Regions from separate parts of the Rhizobium sp. LjRoot98 genome, predicted to be linked through region 4. Evidence: riboswitches for the same ligand, from Rfam matches in the RefSeq annotation. Region 4 holds a riboswitch; each other region holds the start of a gene.

Region 1 (7,537 bases), on a different contig from region 4:
GCTGGCGGAAAAATATCCAACCAAGGAAGTCCTGCTCAATGCCGACGCCGATTTCTTTTTCGCCGGCTGGAACTACGGCATGAAAGCCGGTGGCGAGGTGACGCCCGAAACACTCGATCCGTTCAAGATCAAGGTCTATGAACTGACGGAATCCTGCATTCACATCATGGCGAAGGCCAAGCCGACGATGAACGACATGTTTGTCGATATTCTCAATCTCGGCGCAATCTTCGGCGTCGACGACAGGGCGAAAGCCCTCGTCGCAAGCTACGAAAAAGGGCTTGCCGACATCAAGAACCGGATTGGCGAGGTCAAGCAACCCGTGCGCGTCTTTGTCTATGATTCCGGCACCGGAAAACCGTTTACATCCGGACGTTTCGGTATTCCAACCGCGATGATCGAGGCGGCCGGGGGCATCAATATCATGGAAGACGTGGAGAAAAGCTGGACCGAAGTGTCCTGGGAACCGGTAATCGAGCGCAATCCGCAAGCGATCGTCATCGTCAATTACGGCGACGTGAGCGCCGAGCAGAAGATCGCCTTCATGAAGGAAAATCCCGCCTTCAAAAGCCTTGATGCCGTCAAGAATGACCGTTTCGTCGTGCTCGACTATGTCGAAGCCACACCCGGCCCGCGCAACATCGATGCGATCGGCCGCCTCGCTGACGCATTTCATCCCCGCAACATGTAGCCTCCGCGGCCCCTAAACACCCGGCCGGGTGGGCTGATCTGCCCGGCCTTTGCTTTCTGCGGACAAGATGGACCTGACATGACCAGTGGCCGACTTCTTCTGATTGTGACCGTACCGGCAATACTGATCGGCCTTTGTATCACGGCAGGTGTCTCTCTGGGCGCTGCTCCCATTTCGTTCGTCACCGTCTGGTCCATCGTTGTCAACAAGCTGGCCCCGGGCCTGATCGAGGTCACATGGTCGGCAGGCCGCGATAGTATCGTGTGGGATGTCCGCTTTCCGCGCGTCATTCTGGCTGCATTGGTGGGTGCGGGTCTTGCCGTCGTCGGCGCCGTGTTGCAGGCTGTCACACGCAATCCGCTCGCCGACCCGCATCTGCTCGGGGTTTCCTCCGGCGGCGCGCTCGGCGCGATCCTGGCGCTGCTTCACACCGGCCTCATCTTCGGTCTCGTCACCGTGCCACTGTTTGCATTCATCGGTTCGCTTCTCGCCACTATCGCCGTCGTCGCGGTCACCCGCTTTACCGGCCAAGCGGCGGACCGGCTGGTGTTGTCAGGCATTGCCGTCGCCTTCGTTGCAACAGCTCTTGCCAATCTCCTGATCTTTCTTGGTGATCCTCGTGCCGCTCATACGGTTGTATTCTGGTTGCTGGGCGGCCTGGGGCTGGCGCAATGGCCACACCTTGTCTATCCCGCCGTTGCTCTCGGCGGCTGCCTCGTCTGGCTCATCTTGCGCGCACGGGAAATCAATGCGCTGGCCATGGGCGACGAGACTGCCGCAACGCTCGGCATCCCGGTCGTCCGCTTTCGGGCACAGTTGTTCGTGATCACCGCTCTAGTAACTGGGGTGATGGTGGCCTTTTCGGGCGCCATCGGGTTTGTCGGGCTGATGGTGCCACACTTCGTCCGGCTTGCCGCCGGTAGCGACAACGTCCGTGTTATCCCGCTGTCGGCGCTCACCGGCGCCGTGGTGCTGATCCTTGCCGATATCGCCTCCCGTGTCGTCATGGCGCCGGAGGACATACCGATCGGCGTGATAACCGGTCTGGTCGGCGGCCTTGCCTTCATTGCAATCCTGCGGCGTTAAACGGGGCCCTTGAACGGACCATTGCCGCCGCCGGATCACCAATGTGATCGTAGCTGCTGTGGAGCCTCAACAGGTTGTCCCGACGGAGACCGGGATGACCGATGGCAATGTTCCTTATCATGACAGGTCGCACGGCATGAGAACGCCACTATAGTCTCAAACGTGACTTGCACAACCGGCGCGTGCTCCGCAACAAAGGCGCGACGGTTTCCCGCAAGGGAATCAAAAGGGAACGCGGTGCGGATGTCATGCATCCAATGCCGCGACTGCCCCCGCAACTGTAAGCGGCTAGCTTCCTGTCAACACGCCACTGGGCTCCGCCTGGGAAGGCGATAGGGAGCAGCGAACCGCGAGTCAGGAGACCTGCCGTCAGCCGTTGTCATACGTGAACACGCTGGGCGGGGTGTCCTGGTGAAAGCCGAATCTTCGCCGCAAAACAATGCGGCGAAGGCGGCTTTGGTCGCGGTGACGTGCAACGTACCGCTGGAGCATTCCACCTTGTTTTCCAAACCTCACGCCATAGGCGCCTCAAAAAATGCCGCCCTCCGCCTCGATCCCAAGTATCGTCCAATTCGTGCTACATTACTGTCTGGCAGCGCACTCGCCGCCGTCCTCTTGACGGCGGCGAGTGGTGAAGCGCAGGAGGTCGTGCGAGGTAAAAAGCCACTCACAGACCAGGTCACCGAGCTGGAAACCATCAGGGTCTCCGGCAAGGGTGATCGAGTAGGGCCGGGTCCAAATCTCAAGGCCCGGTCGAACGCGGGTAGTCGCCTCGATCTCACGCCGTTCGAAACGCCTGCCAGTGTCGAGATCGTTGACGGAGACACCATCCGCAAGCGCGGTCAGACCGACGTCAACCAGGCCATCGCACGTAACGGCACAGGCATCACCTTTCTGGGCTCGCCGGGCAATGGGGGTACCTCCCTCGGCATGCGCGGCTTCACCGGCAATGGAGCCGTAGCGCGCCTTTACGATGGTACGCGCTTCTATCCCGCAGCCGGCACCATCAGCTTTCCCTTCGATACGTACACGGTCGATCGCATCGAGATCCTGCATGGGCCGGCCTCCGTTCTTTACGGCGAGGGTGCGATTGGCGGTGCTATCAACATCATTCCGAAGAGGCCGCTTACCGATAGCCGCCGCAATGAGATCGTGACGACGATCGGCACCGACGGCAAGAAGGGGCTGGCCTTCGGCAGCGCCGGGCCGATCAACGACAGCCTGGCCTATAGTCTTGATGTCAGTGCGAGGGATACGCGAGGCTGGATCGAACGTGGCGATGCGTCGAATCTCGCCATATCCGGGAGCGTCCTCTGGCAGGCCACCGATGATCTGAAACTCACTTTTTCCCATGACTACGGCGACACCGAGCCCACCGCATATTTCGGTACCCCGCTTGTCGATGGGAAACTGGACAAACGCCTGCGCAAGCAAAACTACAACGTCGCCGACGCACTCAACCGCTACCAGGACAACTTCACTCAGATCAAGGCCGAGTGGCAGGCTGCGGAAAATCTCACTCTCAACAGCACCAGCTACCGCATCTCGAGCGACCGCCAATGGCGAAACGTCGAGAGCTACCTCTACCAGCCAGCGACCAAAACGGTGTTGCGAAGCGACTACATTGCCGTCCACCATGATTATGAGCAGTACGGCAACCGCACGGATTTGGTGCTCGACAGCACAGTTGCCGGTATGGACAACAACACCGTCATCGGTTTCGACATAAACCGCATTCGCTTTGCGAACACCAACAACTCACCCTATCCGGGCGCCTCAACTGTCCCTGCCATCGATTTCGATCCAGGTAAATTCATCGGGCCAGACAACCTCCTCACGAACAACCGCAGCACGGTCTGGCAATATTCACTGTTCGCCGACAACAGGCTGGCGCTGACGGATCAGTTCTCGATCGTTGGTGGTCTGCGTTACGACAGCCCCACCGTGAACCGCTCCAACCCACAGACCGGCGTCGCTTTCGAGCGGACTTACGATTCGCTGAGCTGGCGGGTGGGTATGGTTTACAATCCACACCCCGACGTGGCGCTCTACGCACAGTACTCCGCGGCATCCGAACCGATCGGCAACCTTTTGTCGCTGTCGGATGCGCAGAAGGATTACGCACTCCCCGAGGGAGAACAGTATGAAGTTGGGGTCAAATACAGTTTCCTGGACGACCGAGCCGAAGCGACATTTTCGGCTTATCGTATCGTCAAGACGAACGTATTGGCCCGAGACCCCAACAACCACACCATCATCCGCCAGATCGGGCAGCAGTCGTCCCAGGGCATACAGGCGGCAATCGGACTGGAGCTTAATGGAGGATGGCGCATCGATGCCAACGGCACCATTCTAAAGGCTGAATTCGACAACTATATTCAGGCGAGTGGCGATTTTTCCGGAAAAACGCCACCCAACGTCCCCCGCTTTGCCGCTAATTTCTATGCCTCCTGGGACTTCGCTGAAAACTGGATGGCGCAGGCCGGGGTCCACTATGCCGGCGAGGCGTACACCAACAATGCCAACACGGCGACACGGCCGGCATATGCTGTCGTGAATGCCGGCCTGCAGTGGAGGCCGACCGAGACGGCTTCACTCGACCTCTTTGTCGAGAACCTGTTCGACGAGGTTTATGCTACCTCGGGCAGTTCGACACAATGGATGTTGGGCGCGCCCCGGTCGGCCACGCTTTCTTTGAGGGTCGCTTTTTGACGACCCTGCCGCCATCACTGTCCAAGGCAGCCGCCTTGGATAGTGACCTTGTTGCCGGCCCTAACTAGCGGGGCCGGCAGATTCAATCGACCGCGCAGCCGCCACCGGCCGCTCGCGAGCAGTGTCTTGCTGGGCCGCAAAGATACCTGAACCCTGATGGTGCACGCCGCTGCCAGTCCCCGGAAAGAGCGGCATGCGTTGAGACAAGAGGTCATCCGGAATCTCGGCGCTTTGACCGCAAATGTCATCGGCACTGCACCAAAAGTTGACGTCACTGACGCGAGGTTGAGCCAGAAACCTGACGGCCATCGATACTGCGACACGGTTGCATCGTGCGCCGGGAGGGGAGGGTTGGCAAAAGGCGGTGCGCCTGGCTGGTCGGCTTCCTGCGTAGTCTTTCCAAATTTTTCGGCGGCAGCACCGAGTGACCAGTCATCCGCATCGGGTGCACTGCCTCTCGAGCAGGCACAATTTAAACGGATAAAGTGTGCCGACTTTTCATCATGTCACACTGATATCGCCACCAGATGGCCCGGCGAAACTTCGTGATACTGGATCGGCACGGCCTTGTAATCCGCCGGACGCATCGGGCTTCTGATCTCGTCATTGCTGATCTTGTTCTTTTCCCGGCGCCGATCCGGATTGGGGATCGGCACGGCCGAGATCAGCTTTTTCGTATAGGCATGCTGCGGATTGCCGAAGACAGCAGCACGCGGACCGATCTCGACGATTTCGCCGAGATACATTACCGCCACGCGATGACTGACGCGCTCGACGACGGCCATGTCGTGGGAGATGAACAGGAAGGCGAGGTTGAGGCTTTGCTGCAGGTCGAGCAGCAGATTGATTACCTGCGCCTTGATCGAGACATCAAGCGCCGAGACGCTTTCATCGGCGACGATCACCTTCGGATCGAGCGCCAGTGCGCGGGCGATGCAGATGCGCTGGCGCTGGCCACCGGAAAATTCGTGCGGATAGCGCGACGCCATGTCGGCGGACAGGCCGACCTTGACCAGCAAATCCGCCACCAGATCGCGCGCCTGCTTTTCTGTTCCCATCCTGTGTTCGAGATAGGGTTCGGCGATCGCCGCGCCGATGCGCATGCGCGGGTTGAGGCTGGCGAAGGGATCCTGGAAGATCATCTGGACGCTCTTGCGCATCTCGCGCATGCCGTCCTTGTCGAGCGTCAGGACCTCGGTGCCCTCGACCATGACGGAGCCAGCCTGCGGCTCGATCAGACGCATGATGGCGCGGCCGGTGGTGGACTTGCCGCAGCCGGATTCGCCGACCAGCGACAGGGTTTCGCCGGCATGCAGATCAAACGAGACGTTTTCGACGGCATGAACACGGCTGGTCAGACGGCCAAACAGGCCCGAATGGATGTCGAAACGCTTGGTGAGGTTGCGCACTTCCAGAACCGGGCGCTTGCCCGAGGCGACCGTGTCGATCGTTTCGGCGGGGGTGTCGGGCAGTCCGGTTGCCGGATCGACAATCGGAAAGCGCATCGGCCGGTCCTTGCCGTTCATCGACCCCAGCACGGGCACGGCCGACAGAAGCGCGCGGGTGTAGGGATGCTTGGCGCGGAAGAAGATATCGCTGGTCGGGCCGGTCTCCACCTGTTCGCCACGATACATCACCACTGTGCGGTCGGCGATTTCAGCGACGACGCCCATGTCATGCGTGATAAACAGAACAGAGGTGCCTTCCTCTTCCTGAAGGGTCTTGATGAGTTCCAGGATCTGCCCCTGGATGGTGACGTCGAGCGCCGTCGTCGGCTCGTCAGCGATCAACAGCTTCGGCCGCGAGGCAAGCGCCATGGCAATCATCACGCGCTGACGCATGCCGCCGGAAAACCGGTGCGGATATTCGTCGAAACGGGAAGCGGCCGCAGGAATGCGCACCTTTTCCAGAAGCCGGATGGTTTCGGCCCGGGCATCGCGTTTGCTCATCGCCGAATGACAGAGAAGCGCTTCGGAGATCTGGTCGCCGATCGTGAAGAGCGGATTGAGGCTCGTCATCGGTTCCTGGAAGATCATCGCCACATCGTTGCCGCGCACCTTGCGCATTGCGCTTTCCGGCAATTTGAGGATATCGCGCCCGTCAAGCAGCACACTGCCTTCGATGCGGCTGGTATCAGTCTGCAAAAGCCGCATGATCGACAGTGAGGTGACGCTCTTGCCGGAACCGGATTCACCGACGATCGCCACCGTTTCACCGGGGGCGACCGCGAACGAGACGTTGCGCACGACCGGTTTCCACTCCCCGTCGACCATAAAGGATGTCGTCAGGTTCTCCACCGACAGGACGGGCTGCGCGGGGTCGATCTTGTGGGCGAGGGAACTGGCCATGGCGGAATCCTTTGTTGGGTTTCAGAATGGTCGGATCAATCCGGCCAGCGCAGAGCGCCGTCGAAACGGTGCTTGCTGCGGTTTTCCAGCGGTGTCGCGATGACCTCGTTCGAGGCCCTGGCCTTGTCGAGCTCTTCGGCCAGACGGTTGGCAACGATCGTCTCCTGACCGGGGTGCAGGTTGCAGGGATCGAGATAGAAATAGCGATGCTCGACCTCATGATCGCGCACGATGATCGGCGGCGTACCGCGGGCCAGCGCATCAGCAAGATCCCAGGCGGTGATATGGGCTTCGGGCGCCGAGATGATCACCCGCATGCGCTCTAGCGGGTTGTTGGTCGGATCCGGCTCGATCAGCGCCTGGACGCCGGGACGTCCTTCCAGCGTGTCGCGCCACAAATGCAGGTAGCCGGTTTCGCGGGCGCGGATGCCATCGTGATCCCGGGTCTCCCAGGCTTCAAGCGCGGCCATGACGCCGAAGACGCTCTCTTTGCCAACCTTCATGCCGCGGCCGATCCCCATGTTCTGGAGAAAGGCGTGGCGGACCAGTTCCTTCTTGCCGGCGACGATGCCGGAGGTTGGGCCGCCGAGGAACTTGTGGCCCGAATAGATCACGATATCGGCGCCCTGTTCGAGAAAGAGGCGCAGGTCATATTCCGATGCGGCATCGACAATGACGGGCACGCCCTTGGCATGGGCGA
Region 2 (7,537 bases), on a different contig from region 4:
GACCGTGATCGGCGCGCTTGCCGTCCGGCGCGGCGAAGCCGATGCGCTGATCTGCGGCGTCGAAGGCCGCTACAGCGCCCATCTTCGGGCTGTCTCCCAGATCATCGGCAAGCGCGAGGGTGTGCTGGATTTCTCGGCCCTCAGCCTGCTGATCTCGCAGCGCGGTGCCACCTTCCTCACCGACACCTACGTGACCTTCGATCCGACGGCAGAGGAAATCGCCCAGAAGACGGTGATGGCCGCCCAGGAAATTCGCCGCTTCGGCATTACCCCGCGCGCAGCGTTGGTTTCGCATTCGAATTTCGGCTCGCGGGATTCGGAAAGCGCCTTCAAGATGCGCAAGGCCATGCAGATCGTCCGCGAACTCGCGCCCGATCTCGAAGCTGACGGTGAAATGCACGGCGATTCCGCCATTTCGGAAGCTTTGCGCCGCCGCGTCATGCCCAACAGCACACTGGCGGGTGAAGCCAACCTGCTGGTCTTCCCGAACCTCGATGCCGCCAACATCACGCTGGGCGTCGTCAAGACGATGACCGACAGCCTGCATGTCGGACCGATTTTGCTCGGAACGGCCCTGCCTGCACATATCCTGTCACCATCGGTAACGTCGCGCGGCGTCGTCAACATGGCCGCACTGGCGGTTGTGGAAGCCTCATACCCCGCCTAGTAGAAGTATAGATTGAGCCGGCTCACAGCCGGCTCAATCCAAATATAAAAGTGATTTTAATTACAGCTTATAGTTTATATTTGTAAAAACACACGGATAACCAAAGATTGCACTAGACAAAGACTTAAACCGTTATCATGCTGCCCTCATCAAATAACAGGGTTTTGCAGCATGGCTGACCAACAGGCATTCTTTGACCTGCTGGACATTATGGAAAACGAGGAAATCGTTGAACCAAAACGGTTTTTCGACCTGATGCGCAGCACTTTCAGTATCGCAAATCTGCTTTATCTCGACGTCGACATCCTGACCGCGGGTTTTGTTATCCACAGGCTGCACCACACTTTCAGCGCGCGCAGTCTCACAACCTATGTTGATAAGCGATATCAGCGCATCGATCCAATCCTGCGCATGACTTTGGGTGGCGTCAGGCCGGTGGATTGGGCGACGGCCCGTAAGCTTCATCCCGATAGCGAGCCGCTTTTTTCCGCAGCGAAACAACTCGGCCTTGGTCTCGACGGCATCACCCTGCCTCTCGCGACCCCCACCCGGCGGCTGGCTTTCCTGGCAATCCAGGCTGATGTTCCGTCCGACGAATGGCCTGCCTACCGGCGTTGCCATCTGCGTGATTTCCAATTGCTCGCCAATCTTTTCCACGCGTCTCTGCTGGAAAGCGACAGCAGAATAGAGCTTACGGAACACTGCGCCAAGACACTGACCCATCGGGAAACAGAAGTGCTCAGTTGGGCGGCCGCGGGCAAAAGCTATTGGGAGATCGGCACGATCCTGGGCATTTCGGAACGCACCGTCCGCTTCTTCATGACCAATGCCCGGCGCAAGCTGAACGTCGTTTCCAATACCCAGGCGGTCGCGCAAGCCGTCCGGCGTGATCTCATCCCGGCCTTTTGATCATTTCCCGCTCCCTTTCTCTCCCGTGAATGCAATGGACTCGGACGTCCTTCCGGACGTCCGAGTCCATTGCATATCGGCGTGCATTAGAAACCTGTCACTACCGACAGTTATGCCCGCCGCCGATACCTGACAGCATTTGCTCTCCGCATTCATACACAGGAGCAAACGATGATCAGGATTTTCAACCGCAACACCGGCAAGCAACATCCGGACGATATCGACGCCATGTTCCAGTTGCGAAAGCGTGTCTTTCACGACTTGCTGAAATGGGATGTGTCGGTCCGCGGCAACTGGGAAATCGACAATTACGACGACGTCAATCCGCTCTATGTGCTGTCCTACTCGGATGAAACAGGCAAATTGCGCGGTTCGCTGCGCCTCCTGCCGACGCTTGGGCCGAACATGCTGGATGATACGTTTCCGATCCTGCTTGGCGACAACCCACAGGTGCGTAGCGCGTCCGTCTGGGAATCAAGCCGCTTCTGCATCGATCCGGCCATCTCGCAGGATCGCGGTTCCAACCAGGTAACCATCGCCGCCGCCGAACTGATGTGTGGCGTCGGCGAGCTTGGGCTGTCGTCCGGCCTCAGCCATATCGTCACCGTCACCGACGTTTTCCTGGAGCGGATGTTCCGGCGGATGGGATGCCCCGGTGAACGGATTGGCGAGCCACAGCGGATCGGCTCCGTCTATGCTGTCGCCGTTGCCTGGGAAGTCACAGCCGGCCTTCTGGACAGGATGAAGGCGGTCGCCGAAATCGCCGGTTCCGTGCTGGAGCGGCCGATGTCGCTTGAAATGGCCAGGGCTGCTTAAACTATCCAGCCTGGCGGGAGTTCGGCCGATTGTGGCTCTCCCGCCTCGCCCGGCATGTTTCTCCCGCCGCCCGTTAACGCTGCTATGCGGAGTGCGTTGCAGCCCCGTCGAATGACGGTATGATAAGGGCAAAGTCAGAGTGCGCGGGATGTTCCTTCGCACCCGGCACGGTGCCGGTATGCTCAGGCGAGAGAAACACGTGATCTTCCGTTCCATATCCCTTGCGGCGCGAGCAGTTCCGCTTCTTCTGGTTATGACGGCCACGGCCGACGCCTCGGCGGTGTGCGAACGCCTGAATGCCCATCTTGCCGGCCTGCCGAAGATCGTCGCCTCCAATGCCAATCTACGCGACTATACAGGGGCGATATCCCGCCAGAATCTGGACCTGCGGCAGGCACGCAGTGATTTGAGGCGCATGGGATGCAGCACGGGCAGCGTCATCATTGTCGGCGGCCCGAATGAAGAGGTCTGCCAAAGCCTGAGCAGCGAAATATCACAGATGCAAATGGATCTGGAAACCCTGAAAGCCCGTCGGCAAAGCCTGCTCGACGGCAACGATAGCGATATTGCCCGGCGGCGCATTAACGCCGCACTTGCCGCCAATCGCTGCAACGAGGAGGAGAGTGACGTCCTCAGCGCCGCGGTCGAAGAACCGGAAACCCACCGCAATATCCTCAATGACCTGCCGCCGATCAGCGAGGGGTATTCGGATCCGTACGGCAACGCCGGCTTCGCCACGCCGGAAGACGGATTTGGCCCGAGCGCAGAATATCCCGGCAGCTTGCGCACCATGTGCGTAAGAACCTGCGATGGGGCATTCTTCCCAATCTCGTCGAACTCATCGCCGGCCGATTTCCAGCGCGATGCCGAAACCTGCCAACGGCGCTGCCCCGGGACAGAAACGGCGCTCTATTATCATGCGATGGCGACAGAAGAGACAAACCAGATGGTCTCCGCCGCCACCGGCGAACCCTATGCCGACCTGCCCTCGGCTTTCGCCTACAAGACCCGCGACCTCAGCCAGCCCGGCCAATGCGGCTGCTCTCCAGCCGGACGCACCGCGACACAACAGAGCACACCCGACAACGGCAAGGGCGTTCTTGAGATTCGCACCCGCAAGAAGGCGGACCCGATCGAAGTGAAAAGCGCCGTCGCGGACAGGCCATACAATCCGCAGGACAACAAGGTCCGCGTCGTCGGCCCAAGCTATCTGCCGTCGCAGGAAACCTCGATCGACCTGAGGCATCCGGCAGGCCCCGGATACCAGCCGCAGCAGACCAATTGATCAATCATCCGGCCTGATGCCCCACGCATCCGCGAACACCAGATCTTCAAGCGGCAAACGCTGGCGCCAGCCTTTGACGGCCAGTTCCGGTTCGGCATAGAGCGTATCGACATAACCAAGGCACAGCCAGGCGATGATCTCGATATGATCGGGAATACCAAGCACATCCTTGATTTCGCGCTCGTGAAAAATGCTGACCCAGCCGACGCCGACACCTTCGGCCCGCGCCGCAAGCCACAGGTTCTGCACCGCACAGACGGTGGAAAACGCATCCATGCGCGGATTGTGCGTCCGGCCGAGGACGACCTTGCCCGCACGCGCCGGATCACAGGTGACACAGATGCTGACGGGCGCCTTGCGGATGCCCTCCAGCTTCAGCGACCGGTATTTGTCCCGCGTCTCGCCCTCAAACATCAGCGCTGCCTCTTCATTGGCCCGCTGAAAAGCCTCAAAGACACGCGCCCGCCTCTCCTCGTCGCGAACGACGATGAAATTCCACGGCTGCATGAAGCCGACGGAGGGTGCGCTGTGGGCGGCGGCAAGAAGCCGCGCTATGACATCATCCGGCAAAGGTGCGGGCAGGAATTGATCGCGCACGTCGCGGCGGGTTTCGATGGCGCGGTAGACGGCGGCGCGCTCGTCCGGTGAAAATGCGTCCGCCCTCACAAGGCGGTCTTGCGGTTCAGCTTGCATCGTTTGATCCCCAACAATGCGAAACCTCCCGCCGTCCGCGCGGGGCTGGTCTATCTCGTCAGGCCGGTCTTCTGACTGCGGATCAACCGATTTTGCCGCCTTCCCGGATCACATGAAAATCCAGTGGCAGAATTCTGAAAGAATTCAGAAATTCATCAATGCAAAATCGTCCCCGTCACAGCGTTGGGCACGTCCCGGACTTTCACCGGGTTCCCGATTCTCCCGTTTTCACGGGCACCTGAGCAGGACCGATATGGGCATGGCGGGCCGCCAAATGCAAGATGGCCCGCCTGATCTCCTTACATCGCAGCGACCGGATGCGGCGAACCGTCATAGGCGCCCCAGATCGACTGATCGAAGCAGATCACCGAACCGGTCATCAAGCCGGACTCCCTCGACGACAGATAGGCGCAGGCACGCGCCACTTCGGCCGGATCGACCAGACGGCCGAAAGGCTGGCTTGCCGCTGCCTTTTCCAGCCAGTCGCTGGCGGCGCCATGAAATTCGCGCTGGATGCGATCCTCGCCTTCCGAGGCCATCCAGCCGATGTTCAGGCCGTTGACCCGGATCCGGTTGCGCAGCAAAGCATAGGCGGTGTTCTTCGTCAGGGTTTCCAATGCCCCCTTGGAAGCACAATAGGCCGCAATGAACGGCTGGCCGGCCTTGGCCGACATCGAGCCGATATTGACGATGGTCCCCTCGATCTTTTCCCGGCGCATGACGTTGATCGCTTCCTGCATCAGGAAGAACGGCGCACGCACATTGACGGCGAACATCCGGTCGAACAGTTCCGGGCTGGTGTCGAGGATCGTACCACGATCGGTAATCGCAGCCGCATTGACCAGCGCATCGACACGGCCAAACGCCTTGTCGCAGGCGTCTACCACCTTGCGCGCATCCTCCACCTGTTCCAGATCGGCCTGTACGTAGACGACCTTGGTGCCGGTCGCCTTGCCGATCTCGGCGGCCTTGGCTTCGCCCTTGGCGGCATTGCGGCCGCAGATAACGATGCCTGCGGCGCCGCGCGCGGCAAACAGCGTTGCGATCGTGGCGCCTAGCCCTTGCGTGCCACCGGTGACGATCGCGATCTTGCCGTCGAGACGGCCATAGTCATTGCTCATTGTTTTTCCTCCATTTTCGATATCGCTGATGCCAAAAAACTCCCGCCCGGCATTCGGGCAGGAGTTCAAATTGCAAGGAATATTTCCGTTAGCTGAGCTTCTTCTCCGACTGAGCCGCAAGCGCCGCTGCAAATGCGGCTTCCTCCCAGCCACCCGAAAGCGCTTCGTGCATCAACTGCGCCTGCGTTTTCGGCGCAAGCCCGCCGACTGGCGGATCCCGGTCGAGATTGGTCGGGAAAGAATATCCTTCGGCGCAGGACGCAATCGCACAAGCGGCTTCCGCAGAAGTCAAACGGCCATCGGTAAGCATTGCCTTCAAGGCTGGATAGAGAACGGCACTCATGCGCTCCCGGTTGACCGTTTCCATCGCGCGTCCAAACGCCGAGGACACTTGGAGGAGGTTTGCCACCCGCTTGATACCCTCGGAACGATTGGTGCCCGCAGCATGGAAAAGGGCCGGATTGAAGAAGACCAGGTCGCCCTTCGACAGCGGCAACTGCACATGGTGGCGATCGAAATAATCGCGAAACTCCTGACGTTTCAGCGCCAGATAGCCCGGAACATAGGTTTGGCTATAAGGAAGGAACAAGGTCGGTCCGCTTTCCAGCGGCATGTCGCAATGAGCAACCGCCCCCTGCAGCGTCAGGACCGGCGACAGGCGATGGACATGTGCCGGAAACTGCTCGATGACGGATGAGGTCTGAAAACCAAGATGGTAATCCCGGTGCGCCGATTGCGCTGCCCCGCCCGGATTGACCCGGTTGACCTGCGCCGTCATCTGATAGCTCGGTCCGAGCCAGGCTTCGCTGACCAGCGCGATCAGGGCATTGCCATAGTAGGCGGCGAAATTACGCGGATCACGCAGGCAGTGCTTTTCAAGCGAATTCCAGATGCGGTCATTGGCGCCCGGCTTGGCAAAATGGTCGCCGCCACCGCTATTGGTCCGGTGCTGTTCATTGATGATATCGTCGAAAATGCCGCTCGCCGCATCGATGACAGCCGTATCCTCGAATGCCCGCTTCAGCACGACGACGCCCGGCCCGGTCGCAAAGGCTTCGCAGATTTCAGCCAGCACCGCCCGGCGTCCTTCGCCGGTCTGAGCCGCCTTCAGCACATTTGCGCTGTCATAAATCAGAACATTCTTCTCGACGGCCGCCGCATGCGGATAGTCGGCAAGCGATGTCGTGCACTCCACCTCAGCGCGAAAATCCTCAAGATCGCAGGCAGCTTCCGTCAGCCAGACCCGGTCAGCTCGCTGTTTTAGAATATTGTCGGTCTTCATCCCGTTTTCCTCCCGCCGGATGTCTGTCGATGACCGCACTATACGCGGAGGGAAAAGCTTTGATATAGAGCAGAAACACCTCAAAAAACCATCAGAACGGACCCACGATGGCCCACGAATTTCTGGTCAAGGACATCGCTTTTCAGGCAGGCCTCAGCATCGCCACCGTCGACCGCGTTCTCAACAATCGCCCCGGCGTACGCAAACAGACGGAACTGCGTGTCCACGCCGCCATCCGCGAACTGGAAAAACAGCAGGCCGGAATCGAAATACAGGGCCGCAAATTTGCCATCGACATCATCATGGAAGCGCCAGACCGCTTCACCGATACCGTGCGCGATGCCTTCGAAAGCGAGAGCCTGACATTTCTGCCGACAATCTTCCGCTCCCGTTTCCATTTCGCCGAATCGATGCGGCCGCAGGAGATCGTCCAACTGCTTGACCGGGTGCGCCTGCGTGGCACCGATGGCGTCGTCCTGAAGGCGCCGGATGTCCCCGAGATCAGTTCCGCCGTCACGCGCCTCGAACAATCCGGCATTCCCGTTGTGACGCTGGTCACCGACCTGCCCAATGCACCCCGCACGGCCTATGCCGGAGCGGACAACAGGGCAGCCGGCGAAACCGCCGCCTACCTGATCGGCGAACGCTTTGCCGGTCAGCCGGCAACGGTACTGGCGACCCTGTCGAGTAGCCGTTTCCGTGGGGAAGAAGAGCGGGAAATCGGCTTTCGACGCATATTGCGTAACCGCTATCCATCAATTGGT
Region 3 (7,537 bases), on a different contig from region 4:
GATGGCGGTAGATGCTGCCCCGCAGGATCGTTTCACCGGTCGAGAGTGGAAACTCCTGATAGAACTGCACCGCTTCCGGCGTCACCGCAATTACCGCATTGGCGAAGATGCCGTAGTAGATCCAGGCCTTGCGCAGGCGCTCCGGCAGATGGGTGGCCTCCGGGGCGATCTTGATATAGTTGCGTACGCTCCAGCGCCGTCCGGCATGCGGATTGTAGGTGGCAAACGAGCGGCAAAGCCCGTTGACGAAGGGTTCGTCGTAATAGGTCGAGCCATAGAGATCCTGAAGTGCTGGATGCGCCATCGCCACGTGGTAGCCTTCGTTGTCGACGTCGCGGACTGATTTCCAGTTGACCGGCGAGGTCTGGGTCCAGATATCGGCGGCGGGGACCATGTCCTGCGTCTTGTATTCGCCGAGTTCGCCCGCAAACGGCTGCATGAGTTCCGCGACGGAAGCTTGAGGTCCGGGGGCAAAGCGGATGAAGACGAAGCCCATCCAGATTTCGAGATCGAGCCCGATCAGTCCAAATTCCTGCTTGTCGAGCGGCGGGAAGGAGCGGGGGCGGGCAGCGCCCCTCAGCGTGCCGTCGAGATTGTAGACCCAGCCGTGAAACGGACAGACAAGCGCGTTGCGGCAAGTTCCCTTGTTGTCGGCGACGACGCGCGAGCCACGATGGCGGCAGATATTTTGGAAGCCGCGCACGGTCCCTTCCTGATCGCGCAGGATCAGCGCACGCTCGCCGACGACATCCATGGTGATGTAGTTGCCTGGCTCCGGAATATCGGAGACATGGCAGGCGATTTGCCAGTGCTCGCGGAAGACATGCTGTTTTTCAAGCTCCAGAAGCGCGTCGCTGTGATAGCACCAACCGGGCAGGCCGCTCCGGTCCCAGTCATTGGGAATGCTGATATTGCGGGTCATTTCGTTCATGAATTCCCCATTTCTTGCTGAACGTTCATTCAATATAACCACATTTTTCTATAAATAGGAATAGTTTGGATTATGAATGAGTCAGCGAAACTTCGCAGAGAGGCTGGCTCTCGCAGACGCGTAACGAGACATTGCCAATGCCCGGTATGTGCTCAAGGCAATCGCGTGCGAGAAACTATTTATCCAGTTCCGGATAGACCCGGTCGAGAAAGCCGGGACGCAGCTTCTCGCCCATCATGCAATCGGTCAGCGGTGCGATTTGCACGGGGATAATCCGCGCCGCCGTCTTCGATCCGCTGACCTCCATGACCAGTTTCTGCCGGATGGCGACGGCAAAGTCTTCGGGCTGGTGGACCGGCAGAACGAACGAGCCGGGACCGCCGATAACGCAATCGGCATAGTAACGGTCAAGCGAAACAGTGCCGCCCGAGGGGCGGATGAGGATGGCCAGGCCGTTTATGATAATGCCGCTGGCAACGGCTGCGTTGCGCATCGGATCGACCGGAGGGCCGAGATTGTTCGGGCCGTCACCGGAGATATCGACCACCCGGCGCATCGCATCGTAGGGGCTCGCCGCAATCAGTTTCGATGCGAAGGCGATAGCATTGGAAATGGAAGTGCCCCGGCGGGTGAAGACCGGGCGGGCGGCAAGATGTTCGGCCAGAATTGCGGCGTCCTGCGCATCATCGATCAATTGCCAGTTGATGACGGAGGTCTCGTTGACGCTGCCGGCCCATTCGAAATAGCTGATGGCGATGCGGCCGTTGAGGCCGGCCGTGACCGCATTGATGAAGTCTGGATGACGCAGGGCTTCGACATATCCCAAGCGCTGCACCTGTGCCTCTTCAATGTCCATCGATCCCGACATATCGACGGCGAGCACCAGCGCGACATCGACCGGGACTGCATCAGCGACCGGTGTGGCAATCGGCGCGCTCGAAATCGTGAGAAACATCGCAAGTGTTGTGAACATCCAGTCATCCAATCGCTGCTAAGGATCGTATGAAACTAAAATGTAACACAGATCGTAGGTGAGGCGACCGTTCCGGATGCGGGCGTCTTCAACAATCGGTGATTTGTACTGACTGCCATTTTAGTGAATTTCGATCGACTGGAGTAAGCCTGCAATGCTTCTGAAAAACGAAACCGACACGGTCATTCTCGACCGGTTGCAGCAAGCGGCGTTCGGATACTTTCTAGAGTTCGTCAATCCCGAAAACGGCTTGATTGCAGATACCTCGCTGCCCGGCGCTCCGTCGAGCATCGCTGCGACCGGTTTTGGCCTTTCTGCCTATCCTACCGGCGTCGAGAGAGGCTGGATGAGCCGTCAGGACGCTGCGGCAAGAACACTGGTGACATTGAGGTTCTTTGCCGAAAGCCCGCAAAGCCGCAACAAGGACGCCACCGGCTACAAGGGGCTCTACTACCACTTTCTCGATATGAAGACCGGTCTGCGGACATGGCGCAGCGAGCTTTCGCTGATCGACAGCGCGCTTCTGATCGCCGGCATGATCACGGCGGCGGCTTATTTTAATCAGGACAATGAGGTCGAGACAGAGATCCGGTCGCAGGTCGATATGCTCTACGCCCGGGCAAACTGGGCCTGGGCGCTGGACGGAGAGGGGGCTTTGTGGCTCGGATGGAAGCCCCGGACAGGCTTTCTGCCCTATCGCTGGGAATCCTACAGCGAGGCGATCATCCTCTATGCGCTTGCTCTGGCTTCGCCATCCTATCCGATCGGCAAGGAAAGCTATGATGCTTTTGCCAGCAAATTCGATTGGATGACGGTGAAGAACAAGCCGTTCCTCTACGCCGGACCTCTGTTCATCCACCTGTTTTCACATGCATGGATCGATTTCCGTGGCATCCAGGATGAGGCTGTGGCAGCGCACGGCACGGATTATTTTGAAAATACCCGCCGGGCGATCGCCGTCCAGCGGGACTATGCGAGCACCAATCCGGGCGGTTTTACCGGCTACGGTGCCGACGCATGGGGGCTGACATCCTGCGATGGCCCCTTACGCCCCCGCCGGCTGCAGGATGGTCGGCGCCAGCAGTTTGCCGGTTATGCCGCGCGCGGAGCGCCGCTCGGGCCGGACGATGGCACGATCGCGCCCTGGGCGCCGCTCGCATGTCTGCCGTTCGAGCCACAGGCCGCGATGTCGGCGACACGGCATATCCTGTCGAGCTATCCCGACGTTATCGACACAGGGCGTTTTATCGGCAGTTTCAACCCGAGCGTTCCGGGCAAGACGGCGGAAGGTTGGCTCAACGACCGTAGCGTTGGCCTTGATCAGGGGTTGCTGGTGATGATGATCGAGAACCATCGCAGTGGTCTTTACTGGAACATGCTGCGCGAAACGCCGGTTATCCGGCGTGGCCTCCGGCGGGCAGGCTTTTCCGGCGGCTGGCTTTAAGCTAAACCGGCTGCCAGGTGATAACAGGCGGCCCCATTGAGCGAGAACCGGGTTTCAAGCAGCTTTCGACCGGATGATGTGCGGCACGCAAAAGCCGCCATAGCCTGGCAGGCGGAGCATTTTCCGCAGGTAGCTGTGTCCCTGGGGCGGGAGGGCGGCGATTTTCTGCCGGTCAATGAGGCATGGCATCTCGGTGGCGATATGGTCGAGCGCCTGCTGGACTACCAGAATTGTTTTGCTGCCGGCATGGACGACCGCGTCAGAGGCGCCCATCTAATTTCCTTCTACAGCCACCATCTCGGCATCGCGGCAGCAGCTGTCTATTTACAGACGGGGCTGGTGCCCAATCTGCATCCGGATCGCCTTGCGTTCCGGTTCGAACCTGTCGTTCAGCATGGCAGGGGGACGCCTTCGGACACTTATCCCTCCGGTATCAGCCGCCTTCATTTTCGTTTCCGGAGCTTTGCACGCGGGGATGATTGGGTGGCAGCATTTCATGGTGGCTTCGTCGAGAGCTTCAATCCGGTGATCGGCTTGCTGCAAGGCCGCACTGGCCTATCCCCCGTCGCGCAGTGGCGGCTGGTGGGTGACGGCATTGCGGGGGCTTTTCTGGAGATCGGTGCCGCCTTGGGCGAAGCGGATCGCGCAATGGCCGCAGCGCTTGCCATCATCAAGAGGGCCGGTTCACCGGTATTTTCCGAGACGGCGCACTACGCCAAGGTCGGCGCTGTTTGCGATGGCATCCCCGTCGAGCGAATCTTCCGGCTGCGAAGCGGCTGCTGTCTCTACTATCGAACAGAGGGTGGGGATTTTTGCGATGTCTGCGTGCTTCTCGATGACGAGACACAAAAAAGCCGCCTGCAGGCCCTTGTCGAGCGCACAGGCGGCCTTTGATGTACTTGCGGCGCAAGCAATGCTAGCGCCGCAACGATAGGGCTTAAGCCGATTTCAGAAACCGGTCGTTCAGGTATCCCGAAATCACGCCGAGCACGATCCAGAACGCCAGTGTCGTTGCCAAGGCGGCGACCGCGAATTCCGCGCCGAGAACTGCGGGTACCGGGCTCGAGATGTCCGTCGGCTGTGGCGCTCCATAGACGTGCGGAGCGGCGATCAGGACAAGGCCGATGATCTTGGCCAGGATCTCACCGCGCAACACGACAAGATAGAGGCCGGCGACGGAGAGAACGATCGCTGCGATCCACCAGGTCTGCCGGTCGTGGAGATCAGCGGCAGGGAAGCCCGGCAATTCCGGCGGCAGGCCGATGGCGGGCAAGAGATGGATAGCCAGCCAGCCGCAGGCGCCCCAGAGAGCGCCGTTGCGCAGCGTGATGGGGTAATTGAAGGCGAGGCTGGCGCCCGCAAGCAGCAGGCCAAATCCGGCGCCGGCCACCAGATTGGCAAGCAATGTGCCGGAGAACCGGCTCATGCCGAACATGATGCCGCCTTCGTCTTCGTGCTCGCCTTCATGGGCGTAGGCGGGTGTGATGGGTGAGAGTGCCGACAGCATTTCGCCGATCAACGAGGAGCGGTCGAGAGAAGAGTGCTGCTGCTGGCCTTCGGTTGCGGCCGGTGGTTCGGCGGCAGGTTCCTTGACTTCATATTCCTCGGCATGAAGGATGAGCGGGACCACCCGCAACTCCTGCGCCGCCGTCATGAAGACGCCCGCGATCAATCCAGCCACCAATGCGGCCAGAAGCGTTTTGACAATCATTTGATACCCCCAAAATCAAGCGGAGCAGATCGATCTTTAGTGCTCAACGCTTGCTGTGTTTGAATTCCCACGGCAAAGCCCGCCCGATGCCGGAGCATGGGCGCAATCCACGGCCGCGTGATTTCCAAAATGAAACCCGCGATCCCCTATCGATAGAGTGTGGAAAGGCTGAGCTTCCCACTGCCTATATCAATGGCAGGGGAAACCGTAGGAGTGGCGGACGTCATGCGCGGTGTCGTGCAGCACGGCGGAATTGGCAAGGCCGGCACCGAAAACCAGGAAGCCGCCGATCAACAGGGCGAGAATAGCCGTGGTGATACGGTCATTGAGAGAAAGCGGGACGCTTGAAACTGTAGTCGTAGCCATGACAACCTCCGTGATGGCGCGTGGGAAATATCCCACCAATTGGGCACCATGCCCTTCATCAACCGGCAGGTTTCCTGGCTCGCGGCGTCAGGCACTTTCGTGCCAAGGAGCTTGTCTCACCTTCCCGCGGCAGAGGCAAAACGCCCATCGCCGCAGTGGCTTTTACCGGCTGAACGTACCGGAATGACAACCTCTGACCGCTCTACAGTCGCGGGGTCGGCCGTGATAAAGATGCCCAGAATGGGTCCACCCGTCACGTTCCCATTTACTCCCCGAAAGCGCCTCGCTCCCAGGGAACCAATTGATCTGCTGATGATTATGCCGTCACCCCGGTCATGTCAATTCGGCGCTGCGACCAACAATGGCGCATTGCGGCTCTTGATTTTTCCGCGCAGTGTCTAAATTTGATATGTAATACAGTACGAGATGCGCCTAAGTTGCAACTGGGTTTCTTTGAAGAAGCACTTAATGGTTGTTTGTTTAAAAAGTACTCTTTTTGCTCATGGAACAATAGTTCTTTAGGAACCTTGGTGTAGAATGCGGAGGCGCTGATACGCGAAGCATCCTCTGCAGAGAAAACCATGAAGGCGGCGAGGTCCGAACAGGAATTCCAGAATATTCTTCGCCGTTTGGGAATTGCGCTTGACGCTTCTCAGATCGGCGTGTGGGAGCACGACACACAGAAAGACGAAGTCGTCTGGGATTTGCAGATGCACCGGCTCTACGCAACCGGCAAGACGCAAAGGCGCGTCAAGGCGGAGGTCTGGACGAATGCGATCCATCCCGATGATTTTGCCCAGGCCCAGGCCGATTTCGACCGGGCGATTGCAGCCAAGGATGCCTATTCTTCGGAATACCGGATCATTTTGCCGGACGGTGAAACCCGATACTTGCGTTCACGCGCCTATTGCTTCGAGGAAGACGGCCATATCACCCTTATCGGCGCCGAATGGGATGTGACGGCGGATGTGCTGCTCAATCGCGAACTGCGACGGCAAAAGGCGATCGCCGAGGCGCGGGCCGTTGCCCTTGAAGCGAGCCGCGAGCGGATCGCATATGCAGCCGAACATGATTATCTAACAGGACTTCCCAATCGACGCTTCTTTGACAGGCGATTGGCGGAGCTTGCGGGGGAGGCCGGACCGGAAAAGCTGGCGATCCTGCATATCGGTCTAGACCGGTTCAAGCAGATCAACGACACTGCCGGCCATACGACGGGAGACAATGTCCTGATATCCTGTGCCAGGCGGATTGAAGCCAGTGTGCCTGAGAACGCATTCATTGCCCGCGTCAGCGGTGATGAATTTGCGGTTTTGATCGCAAATTTCGTCTCGCTGGATGACCTCAAAATCCGTGCAGAGCGGCTGGCGCAGCAGTTGAAGCAGTCGGTCTGGCATAATGAGGAGGTCTTGCGCACCGGTGGGTCGATCGGTGTCGCGGCTGCCAGTGGCCGCAATATTGGCAGCCTGCTGGCACAGTCGGATATTGCCCTGCATCGTGCCAAGAAGCTCGGTCGGGGACGGGTCGAGGTGTATTCGGCTCAGATGAAGGCACAACTCAATGCCGAGCAGCGCGTTGGCAGGCAGTTCGCTCATGGTTTGGAAAAAGGGGAGTTCATTCCCTATTATCAGGCTCAGGTCGATGCGCGGACCCGGCGCATCGTCGGGATGGAGGTTCTGGCACGCTGGCGCCATCCGAAACGCGGATTGATCCTGCCGGGCGAATTCATCAAGGTTGCTGGCAGTCTCGGCCGGCTGGACGATCTCGATGCTGCGATCTTGAAGGCGGCGTTGAAGGACCGTCAGGCCTGGATGGGGCAGGGAGTGCATGTTCCGCGCATTGCGGTGAATGTCTCGGCTGCCCGCCTGTCGGATCCGCTTTTGATCGACGAATTGAAACGCCTGGATGTCCGACCGGATATGCTGTCATTCGAATTGCTGGAAACCATTTTTCTCGACGACAGCGAAGATGACGTGTTTTCCAACGTCGCAGGCCTGAAGGCCATGGGTATCGACATCGAGATCGATGATTTCGGATCCGGTCATGCGTCGATCATCGGGTTGGTAAAGCTGAAACCGCGGCGGATGAAGATCGATCGTCAACTGGTTTTGC
Region 4 (7,537 bases):
CGCGCGTCGTTGCCGTGTCGCGGAAGAACAGGGTCAGCGACAGGCCCTGATCGACATGCTGCGTTGCCGCCGCATAGGTATCGATGATCTTCTCAGGCCCGATCTCGTAGGCATCCTGATAGTAGTCGAGATTGTCGTTGGTCAGATACGGCGCCGGATAATAGACGCGGCCGATCTTGCCTTCCTTGCGGATCTCGATCTTCGAGACGATCGGGTGGATCGAGGAGGTCGAGTGGTTGATATAGGAGATCGATCCCGTCGGCGGCACTGCTTGGAGGTTCTGGTTATAGAGCCCCGTCGCCATGACGGCCGCTTTCAGCGCCAGCCAGTCTTCCTGTGTCGGAATATGGATCCCGGCAGCTTCGAAGACCTCCTTCACCCTCTCCGTCGCCGGCTCCCAGGTTTTCTCGGTATATTTGTCGAAATATTCGCCGGACGCATATTTCGAATTTTCGAATCCCTTGAAGCTTGATCCACGCTCGACGGCGATCCGGTTCGATGCCCGGATGGCATGATAGGTCACCGTGTAGAAATACATGTTGGTGAAATCGACACCTTCGTCCGAGCCATAATAGATGCGCTCGCGGGCGAGATAGCCGTGCAGGTTCATCTGGCCAAGACCGATGGCGTGGCTATCGTCATTGCCCTTCTCGATCGATGGAACCGAGGAGATGTGGCTCATGTCGGAGACGGCGGTCAGCGCCCGGATCGAGGTCTCGATGGTCCTGCCGAAATCGGAGCTATCCATTGCAGCTGCAATGTTCAGTGAACCGAGATTGCAGGAAATATCCTTGCCCATGGTCTTGTAGGACAGGTCATCATTGTATTCGCTGGCTTCGCTCACCTGCAGGATTTCCGAGCAGAGATTGCTCATTGTGATGCGGCCGGCGATCGGGTTCGCCTTGTTTACCGTGTCTTCGAACATGATGTAGGGGTAGCCGCTCTCGAACTGGATTTCCGCCAGCACCTGGAAGAACTCACGCGCCTTGATCTTCTTCTTGGAGATGCGGGCGTCATCCGCCATCTCGCGGTACTTTTCCGTCACCGAAATTTCGGTGAACGGCACACCATAGACGCGCTCCACGTCGTAGGGCGAGAACAGATACATATCCTCGTTGTTCTTCGCCAGTTCGAAGGTGATATCCGGCACGACAACGCCGAGCGACAGCGTCTTGATGCGGATCTTCTCGTCGGCATTTTCGCGCTTGGTATCGAGGAAGCGCATGATGTCGGGATGATGGGCGTTCAGATAGACCGCCCCTGCCCCCTGGCGCGCGCCGAGCTGGTTGGCATAGGAAAAACTGTCTTCCAACAGCTTCATCACCGGAATGATGCCGGACGACTGGTTTTCGATCTGCTTGATCGGGGCGCCCGCCTCGCGGATGTTGGTGAGCGACAGGGCCACGCCGCCACCGCGCTTCGACAGCTGCAGCGCCGAATTGATGCCGCGGGCGATGCTCTCCATGTTGTCCTCGACCCGCAGCAGGAAACACGAGACAAGCTCGCCGCGCTGTTTCTTGCCGGCATTGAGGAACGTCGGCGTTGCCGGTTGGAACCTTCCGGAAATGATCTCGTCGACCATGTCACGGGCGATCGCTTCATTGCCCTGCGCCAGCGTCAGCGCCACCATGCAGATGCGGTCTTCATAACGCTCAAGATAGCGTTTTCCGTCAAAGGTTTTCAGGGTGTAGCTGGTGTAATACTTGAAGGCTCCGAGGAAGGTCGGAAAGCGGAACTTCTTCGCATAGGCGTGATCGTAGAGGTCGCGCACGAAGTTGAACGAATACTGGTCGAGAACCTCGCGCTCGTAATAGCCTTCGGTCACCAGATAATCGAGCTTCTCCCGCAGATTATGGAAGAACACGGTGTTCTGGTTGACGTGCTGGAGGAAATACTGCTTCGCGGCCAGCCGGTCCTTGTCGAGCTGAATCTTCCCCTCGTCGTCATAGAGGTTCAGCATCGCGTTCAGCGCGTGATAGTCAATCGCCGTTTCCGTCGCCTTCAAAGGGCGTTCGGCAGCGGAATGAGGAAAACTGTTGAGCGGTTTTGCGCCCGCATTCCGCGTCAAAGTCTCTGAGACGTCCAAAATCGTTCCAATCCGTTTCTAACGTTGGCGACGTCCTCATCGGTGCCCAGAAGCTCGAACCTGTAGAGATACGGCACTTCGCATTTGCGTGAGATCACGTCACCCGCGAGACCGAACGTCTCGCCGAAATTGCTGTTACCGGCAGCGATCACGCCCCGGATGAAGGATCGGTTGACCGCATCGTTGAGGAAGCGGATCACCTGTTTGGGAACGGCGCCCCGGCCATCATCGCCGCAATAGGTCGGCAGGATGAGGACGAAAGGCTCGCGCACATCGGGCGTTTTCGCGCCACTGCTGACGGGAATACGGGCCGATTTCAAACCGAGCTTGGCGACGAAACGATGGGTGTTTTCCGACAGACTGGAATAATAGACGATCAGCCCCATCGCTCGTCAGACCGTACTCAAGAAAGCGCGCTGATCTTGTCCGGCCGGAATCCGGCCCAATGGTCTTGGCCGGCAATCACGACCGGAACCTGCTGGTATCCGAGACCGATCACCTTTGCGAAGGCGTCCTCGTCCTTGGAGATATCGATGACCTGATAGTCGATACCTTCACGATCGAGCGCGCGATAGGTCGCGGTGCACTGGACGCAGGAAGGCTTGCTGTAGACGGTGATGTTCATGATGGTCCTCGTGGTCTGTGATGTTGCGGGCGCACGAAAGGGTTCCGAGCCGCTGCACGCGGATCCGATCGTGTGGTTTTCATTGCGAGCTGGCGAGCAGGCTAGGCGTGTACCGCCGATCGCGATCCCGCATCTCGTGGTCTGCGAATTCGATTGACTGACATGCCTTCACCCCGAAGCCTTTTTTGGCGGACATCGGAAGAACGCAACACAAAGCGGAGTCATTCCGCTGCACATCACGCGACCTTCCGGACACCCCGCCCGTGGACGTTTTGTTTAAGGCAGGTCTCCTGGCTTGCGGGTCGTGGCGCCTGCTCCGTCTTCCCGAAGACCGATGCCTTCAGTGACTTGAAATGAAACAGGCACTTGCCGCTTACAGTTGCGGGGGCAGCTCCGGATTTGCCCCGCCAAAATGGCTGAACGCACCGCATTCCCTCTTAGCCTCCGAATCTTGCGAGTCAGAGGAACCTTGAACACTAGATATAGTATACGACGTGAAAACAACGTCAATGTGTAGGCTTCGGAAACATGCCTCCTGGCACATAATTTTTCCGGCATTGTGGATAATGGGGCGTTAATACCGGGTCACAGGAATTGCAAAAGGCCCGGAGCATCGCCCCGGGCCTTCGATATTCCAGGATATTGCGAATGCCGATTTACTCGGCAGCGGCAACCGCGCGGCGGCGGCCGATCGTGGCCTGGGTGAGCAACAGCGCGCCAACGGCGCAAAGCGCGATGCCCATGGCCATTGGGACGGCGGTACCGTCGAAGAACACCGATGCGATCACCATGGCGACGGCGGCCGTGACGAAATGCAGCGTGCCCATCAGCGACGATGCCGTGCCGGCAATCTCGCCGTGATCCTCCAGTGCCAGCACCGCGCTGGTCGGAATGACCAGGCCGAGGAAGCCGTAGCCGACGAACAGGAACGCGGCCATGACCGGAAGCTGGTTGAAACCAAGGCTCATGACGATGGCCATCGCAGCCATGGTCAGTGCAAAGGCCGTTACGGCAATCCGCATGACGCGAACAAGCCCAAAACGCTCGCCGAACCAGCCGGTCGCCTGCGATACCGCGAAAAAAGACACGGCATTGACGGAGAAGGCGAAGCTGTATTGCGTCGGCGTCAGCCCATAATAATCGATCAGCACGAAGGGCGAGTTGGCGAGATAGACGAGGAAGCTGGAAATACCGAGCCCGCCGATGAAGGTCAGCGTCAGGAAATTCTTGTCCCTGAGCAGCAGGCCATATGCCGCCATGGCGCTGCGCAAACCGCTTTCGGCACGATGTTCCCTAAGGCGGGTTTCCTGCAATTGCGTCGCCAGCAGGATGAGGCCGATGAAGGCGGCGATCATCACGGCCCAGAACACGCCACGCCAGCCGTAGAATTCGATGACGGCACTGCCGGTCAGCGGCGCCAGGATTGGCGAGATGCTGAAAACCAGCATCAACAGCGACATCAGCCGGGCGGCCTGCACGCCGGTATGCATGTCGCGGACGATGGCACGCGGGATGACCATGCCGGCGGCCCCGCCGATGCCCTGCAGGAAACGGAAGGCGATCAGCGTTTCGATATCGCTCGCCAGCGCGCAGCCGATGCTGGCGAGCGCAAAAATGCCGATGCCGATGTAGAGCGGCGCCTTGCGGCCCCACATGTCGGACAGGGGACCATAGACCAGCTGCGACAGCGCAAAGGAAATGAAGAAGGCGAGCAGGCTGAGCTGCACGACGTGGTTTTCCGCGCCAAAATCCTGTCCGATCGACGGCAGCGCCGGCAGGTACATGTCGATGGCGAAAGGACCGATGGCTGACAAGAGGCCAAGGATGAGGGCAGTCCGGAAGAAGGAGGACGTCATGGGATCATCTTTCAGAAAACAGCGGTACGGAACCTGACCGGTTTCGCGCCGCGTTGCCTCACGGGATTCAATGGAAACGTTTCAAGCCCGCACGCAATGCTTGGGAGGACATCCGCGCGCTTGGCAATTTATGTCAATATAATTGGACACACGTGTAAAATTAGACACCATTGTCTAAAACGTCAAGAGGCATTATCTTGGGCTGATGAAAGCTTCGAATGACCCCATTCCCAAGATGTCCGTCCACAGCCAGCGCGGACAATGCGCCAAGCGCCTGTCGATACTGGAAGCCGCCGCCGAGGTGTTTTGCCGCCAGGGATTTGCCGGTGCGAGCATCGATGAGATTGCATCAGCAGCCTGCGTGTCGCGCCAGACGGTCTACAATCACTATCGGGAGAAGGATAATCTGTTCACCGCGGTGGTCGAGGACGTGATGGACCGGGCAAACGCCATGCTGTTCACCATCCTGTCGACCTTCCCAGAAAAGCCGGACAATCTTGAAGATGACCTCGTCGGCTTTGCCGTGCGCCTCAGCCGCAGCTGCATCTGCAATCAAGACGGAAAATTCCTGCGCAAGCTCGTCCAGTCGGAGGGCGAGCGTTATCCGCATCTGTTTGAAAGTTGGCGCCAGCACGGCCCTGGCAAGATCGGCACGGCGCTGGCGGCGCTTTTCGCCAGACTGTCGCACAAGGGGCTGCTGGAGATCGACGATTTCGACGTCGCGGCTCGTCAGTTCCTGGCGCTGGTCAACGCAGACCTGCAGATGGGCACCTTGTTCGGGGTCACGCCAACCGACGAGGAACTGGACAGTGCGGCCCGCAATGCCGTGCGCACATTCCTGCGGGCCTACGCGCCAGCGCAGGCAAACACCCCGGCGGTCAAGACGGCATGAATTCCGGCGTCAGTTGACGCCGGTGATCATCGAGACAATTTCGTTCTTGTTGGTCTCCGACGTCCTGCGGATGCCGATCTGCTTGCCGCGGCGGAGCACGCAAATACGGTCCGAAAGCTTGAAGACCTGATCGAGGCTATGGCTGATGATCAAGACGCCGATATTGCGCGATTTCAACGACTGCACGATCTCCTCAACCTTGGCGGTTTCAGCAACGCCGAGCGCTGCCGTCGGCTCATCAAGCAGGATCAGTTTTTTGGCCCAGCGAGTGGCCCGCGCAATCGCCACCCCCTGCCGCTGGCCGCCGGAGAGATCGCGGATTGTCGCATGGGCTGATGGAATGCGCACATCGAGTTCCTTCACCAGCTTTTCCGTCTCGGAAATCATGGTCTTGCGGTCGAGCAGGCCGATGCCGTTGGTCAGTTCGCGGCCGAGAAACATGTTCATGTAGACCGTCTGCTGATCGGCCAGCGCCAGATCCTGATAGACCACCTCGATCCCGTGTGACCGGGCCATGGTGGCGCTGGACATGGCGACGGTCTCGCCCTCGATGGTGATCGTACCGGATGACGGGCCGTAGACGCCGGAAACGATTTTGATCAGCGTCGATTTGCCAGCGCCGTTATCGCCGACCAACGCGACGATCTCGCCGGGATAGATATCGAGCGAAAAGTTCTCGATGGCGACAACCGCGTCGAAATTCTTGCGGATGTCCTTGAGCTGCAGCACAGGGGCCTGAGTGTTCATGGTCATTCTCCTATACCGGCCAGGATTGGGGTTCGCCGAAGCCGTTCTCGATGCTCTCGACTTTCGGCATACCTGTGGAAATGCCCGAGACGCCAACGACATAGGCGCGGGTGACAAAGGCCTGACCGCGAAAACCGAAGACCGCGGTATCGCCGGGTTTTGGCGCGTTTGGCCCCGTCGCATCGATCATCGCGTAATAGTCGATCGCCGAAGGCGGCGGCACCTCGACGCTGCGCAGGGACGACGCAGCCACGGTCGGCTCGCCGGAAACGATCGCCTTGACGTCATAGTCAGGAAAGATCGGGTCGATGTAGAAACCACCGCCGAAACAATAGGCCTTGCCGCCGGAAAGGTGCGAGACCTCGGTGAGATAGCAGACGGCCGGAAGCTCCGGCAAATCTTCGACCACATGCAGCGCCGTCGTGCCATGCAGACCGTTGCCGGGCTCGCATTGCGTCGCGCCGGCATCGGCGAGCGCCTGCAGCAGAACCGAAGACGTCGTACCCGGCGCATTGACCTCGATGCCGGTGCGTCCGGCCTTTGCCAGCGCCTCGGCCGCCTTGGTCAGCGTCGCCAGATTGTGCGTCGGCAAGACCTTACCGCTCTTGTGATCGAAGAGCAGCGCCGGAAACGTGGTGATCCCGGCAAAGCGTCCGCCTTCCAGCGCATCGAAAGCGTCGGCGACGGCAGCGACATCAGCGGCGGCAAAACCACCCTCATGGCCGCGGTAGAACGTATCCCCTTCCGCCTTGATGCGGGCAAGCAGGTTCTGCACATAGCCGGCTGCGCTGGCGCCGTCAGCCGCTTCACCCGCTTTGTCATCATTGAAGACAGTCCAGTAATCCGGCCGGAAGGCTGCTGCCGCGGCTTTGGCCTCGTGGCGGGCCACCTGTTGCAGATGGCCGAGATGGCCGACGCGAAGACCTGCCCGGTGGGTGGCACGGGCGCAGGCCATGTCGACCGCCACGGACCGGTCGATGCCGCCCCGCTGCACGGCGGCGCAGAAGGAGCTGGCGCGGCCGACCTGCTTGGTCATGGCGAAGATCTTCAAACCGAGCCGGTCGGCCTCCGTCTTCAAGACCCGGGCATTGGCCTCGACGGCATCGAGATCGAGCACATAGGCATTGGCCGGAATCTTGCCCTGCCGGTGCAACGCGATGGCGGCTTCGAGGAATTTCGGATTGCGGCGGCGCAGAACGTCGAGAAACATGAGATATCCTTTCTTCAGCGCAGCTTTTCGCGCAGCGACACGGCGACGGCAGCAAGAATGATGAGACCGCGGACAATCATCTGGTCGGAGACGGAAAGCCCCATCAGGATCAGACCGTTGT

The links. A riboswitch is a leader RNA that binds a small molecule or an ion and turns the genes downstream of it on or off. The one in region 4 is predicted to bind cobalamin.
Region 1: it holds a riboswitch for cobalamin, as region 4 does, so the genes downstream of both, ACSQ3J_RS28075 (TonB-dependent receptor) here and nrdH (glutaredoxin-like protein NrdH) in region 4, are expected to answer to the same signal.
Region 2: it holds a riboswitch for cobalamin, as region 4 does, so the genes downstream of both, bluB (5,6-dimethylbenzimidazole synthase) here and nrdH (glutaredoxin-like protein NrdH) in region 4, are expected to answer to the same signal.
Region 3: it holds a riboswitch for cobalamin, as region 4 does, so the genes downstream of both, ACSQ3J_RS09025 (CbtB domain-containing protein) here and nrdH (glutaredoxin-like protein NrdH) in region 4, are expected to answer to the same signal.

Annotation. Positions count from the first base shown of each region.
Region 1 covers NZ_CAXUPW020000015.1:40,414-47,950, reverse strand. Annotated here, with positions in the region: gene ACSQ3J_RS28085 (ABC transporter substrate-binding protein) at 1-691, shown strand, start outside; gene ACSQ3J_RS28080 (FecCD family ABC transporter permease) at 770-1,777, shown strand; cobalamin riboswitch at 1,965-2,162, shown strand; gene ACSQ3J_RS28075 (TonB-dependent receptor) at 2,189-4,489, shown strand; gene ACSQ3J_RS28070 (ABC transporter ATP-binding protein) at 4,996-6,837, opposite strand; gene ACSQ3J_RS28065 (aminotransferase class V-fold PLP-dependent enzyme) at 6,873-7,537, opposite strand, start outside.
Region 2 covers NZ_CAXUPW020000002.1:516,015-523,551, reverse strand. Annotated here, with positions in the region: gene ACSQ3J_RS11085 (NADP-dependent malic enzyme) at 1-667, shown strand, start outside; gene ACSQ3J_RS11080 (LuxR C-terminal-related transcriptional regulator) at 839-1,576, shown strand; gene ACSQ3J_RS11075 (acyl-homoserine-lactone synthase) at 1,748-2,392, shown strand; gene ACSQ3J_RS11070 (DUF2865 domain-containing protein) at 2,646-3,677, shown strand; gene bluB (5,6-dimethylbenzimidazole synthase) at 3,678-4,370, opposite strand; cobalamin riboswitch at 4,415-4,627, opposite strand; gene ACSQ3J_RS11060 (SDR family oxidoreductase) at 4,670-5,491, opposite strand; gene ACSQ3J_RS11055 (phytanoyl-CoA dioxygenase family protein) at 5,580-6,773, opposite strand; gene ACSQ3J_RS11050 (LacI family DNA-binding transcriptional regulator) at 6,881-7,537, shown strand, end outside.
Region 3 covers NZ_CAXUPW020000002.1:68,909-76,445, forward strand. Annotated here, with positions in the region: gene ACSQ3J_RS09000 (aromatic ring-hydroxylating oxygenase subunit alpha) at 1-931, opposite strand, end outside; gene ACSQ3J_RS09005 (DUF1194 domain-containing protein) at 1,107-1,904, opposite strand; gene ACSQ3J_RS09010 (glucoamylase family protein) at 2,059-3,348, shown strand; gene ACSQ3J_RS09015 ((2Fe-2S)-binding protein) at 3,385-4,242, shown strand; gene ACSQ3J_RS09020 (CbtA family protein) at 4,286-5,059, opposite strand; gene ACSQ3J_RS09025 (CbtB domain-containing protein) at 5,249-5,425, opposite strand; cobalamin riboswitch at 5,473-5,742, opposite strand; gene ACSQ3J_RS09030 (bifunctional diguanylate cyclase/phosphodiesterase) at 6,007-7,537, shown strand, end outside.
Region 4 covers NZ_CAXUPW020000007.1:39,539-47,075, forward strand. Annotated here, with positions in the region: gene nrdE (class 1b ribonucleoside-diphosphate reductase subunit alpha) at 1-2,005, opposite strand, end outside; gene nrdI (class Ib ribonucleoside-diphosphate reductase assembly flavoprotein NrdI) at 2,065-2,472, opposite strand; gene nrdH (glutaredoxin-like protein NrdH) at 2,490-2,711, opposite strand; cobalamin riboswitch at 2,975-3,198, opposite strand; gene ACSQ3J_RS20915 (multidrug effflux MFS transporter) at 3,368-4,567, opposite strand; gene ACSQ3J_RS20920 (TetR/AcrR family transcriptional regulator) at 4,803-5,459, shown strand; gene ACSQ3J_RS20925 (ATP-binding cassette domain-containing protein) at 5,469-6,206, opposite strand; gene ACSQ3J_RS20930 (alanine racemase) at 6,217-7,416, opposite strand; gene ACSQ3J_RS20935 (ABC transporter permease) at 7,431-7,537, opposite strand, start outside.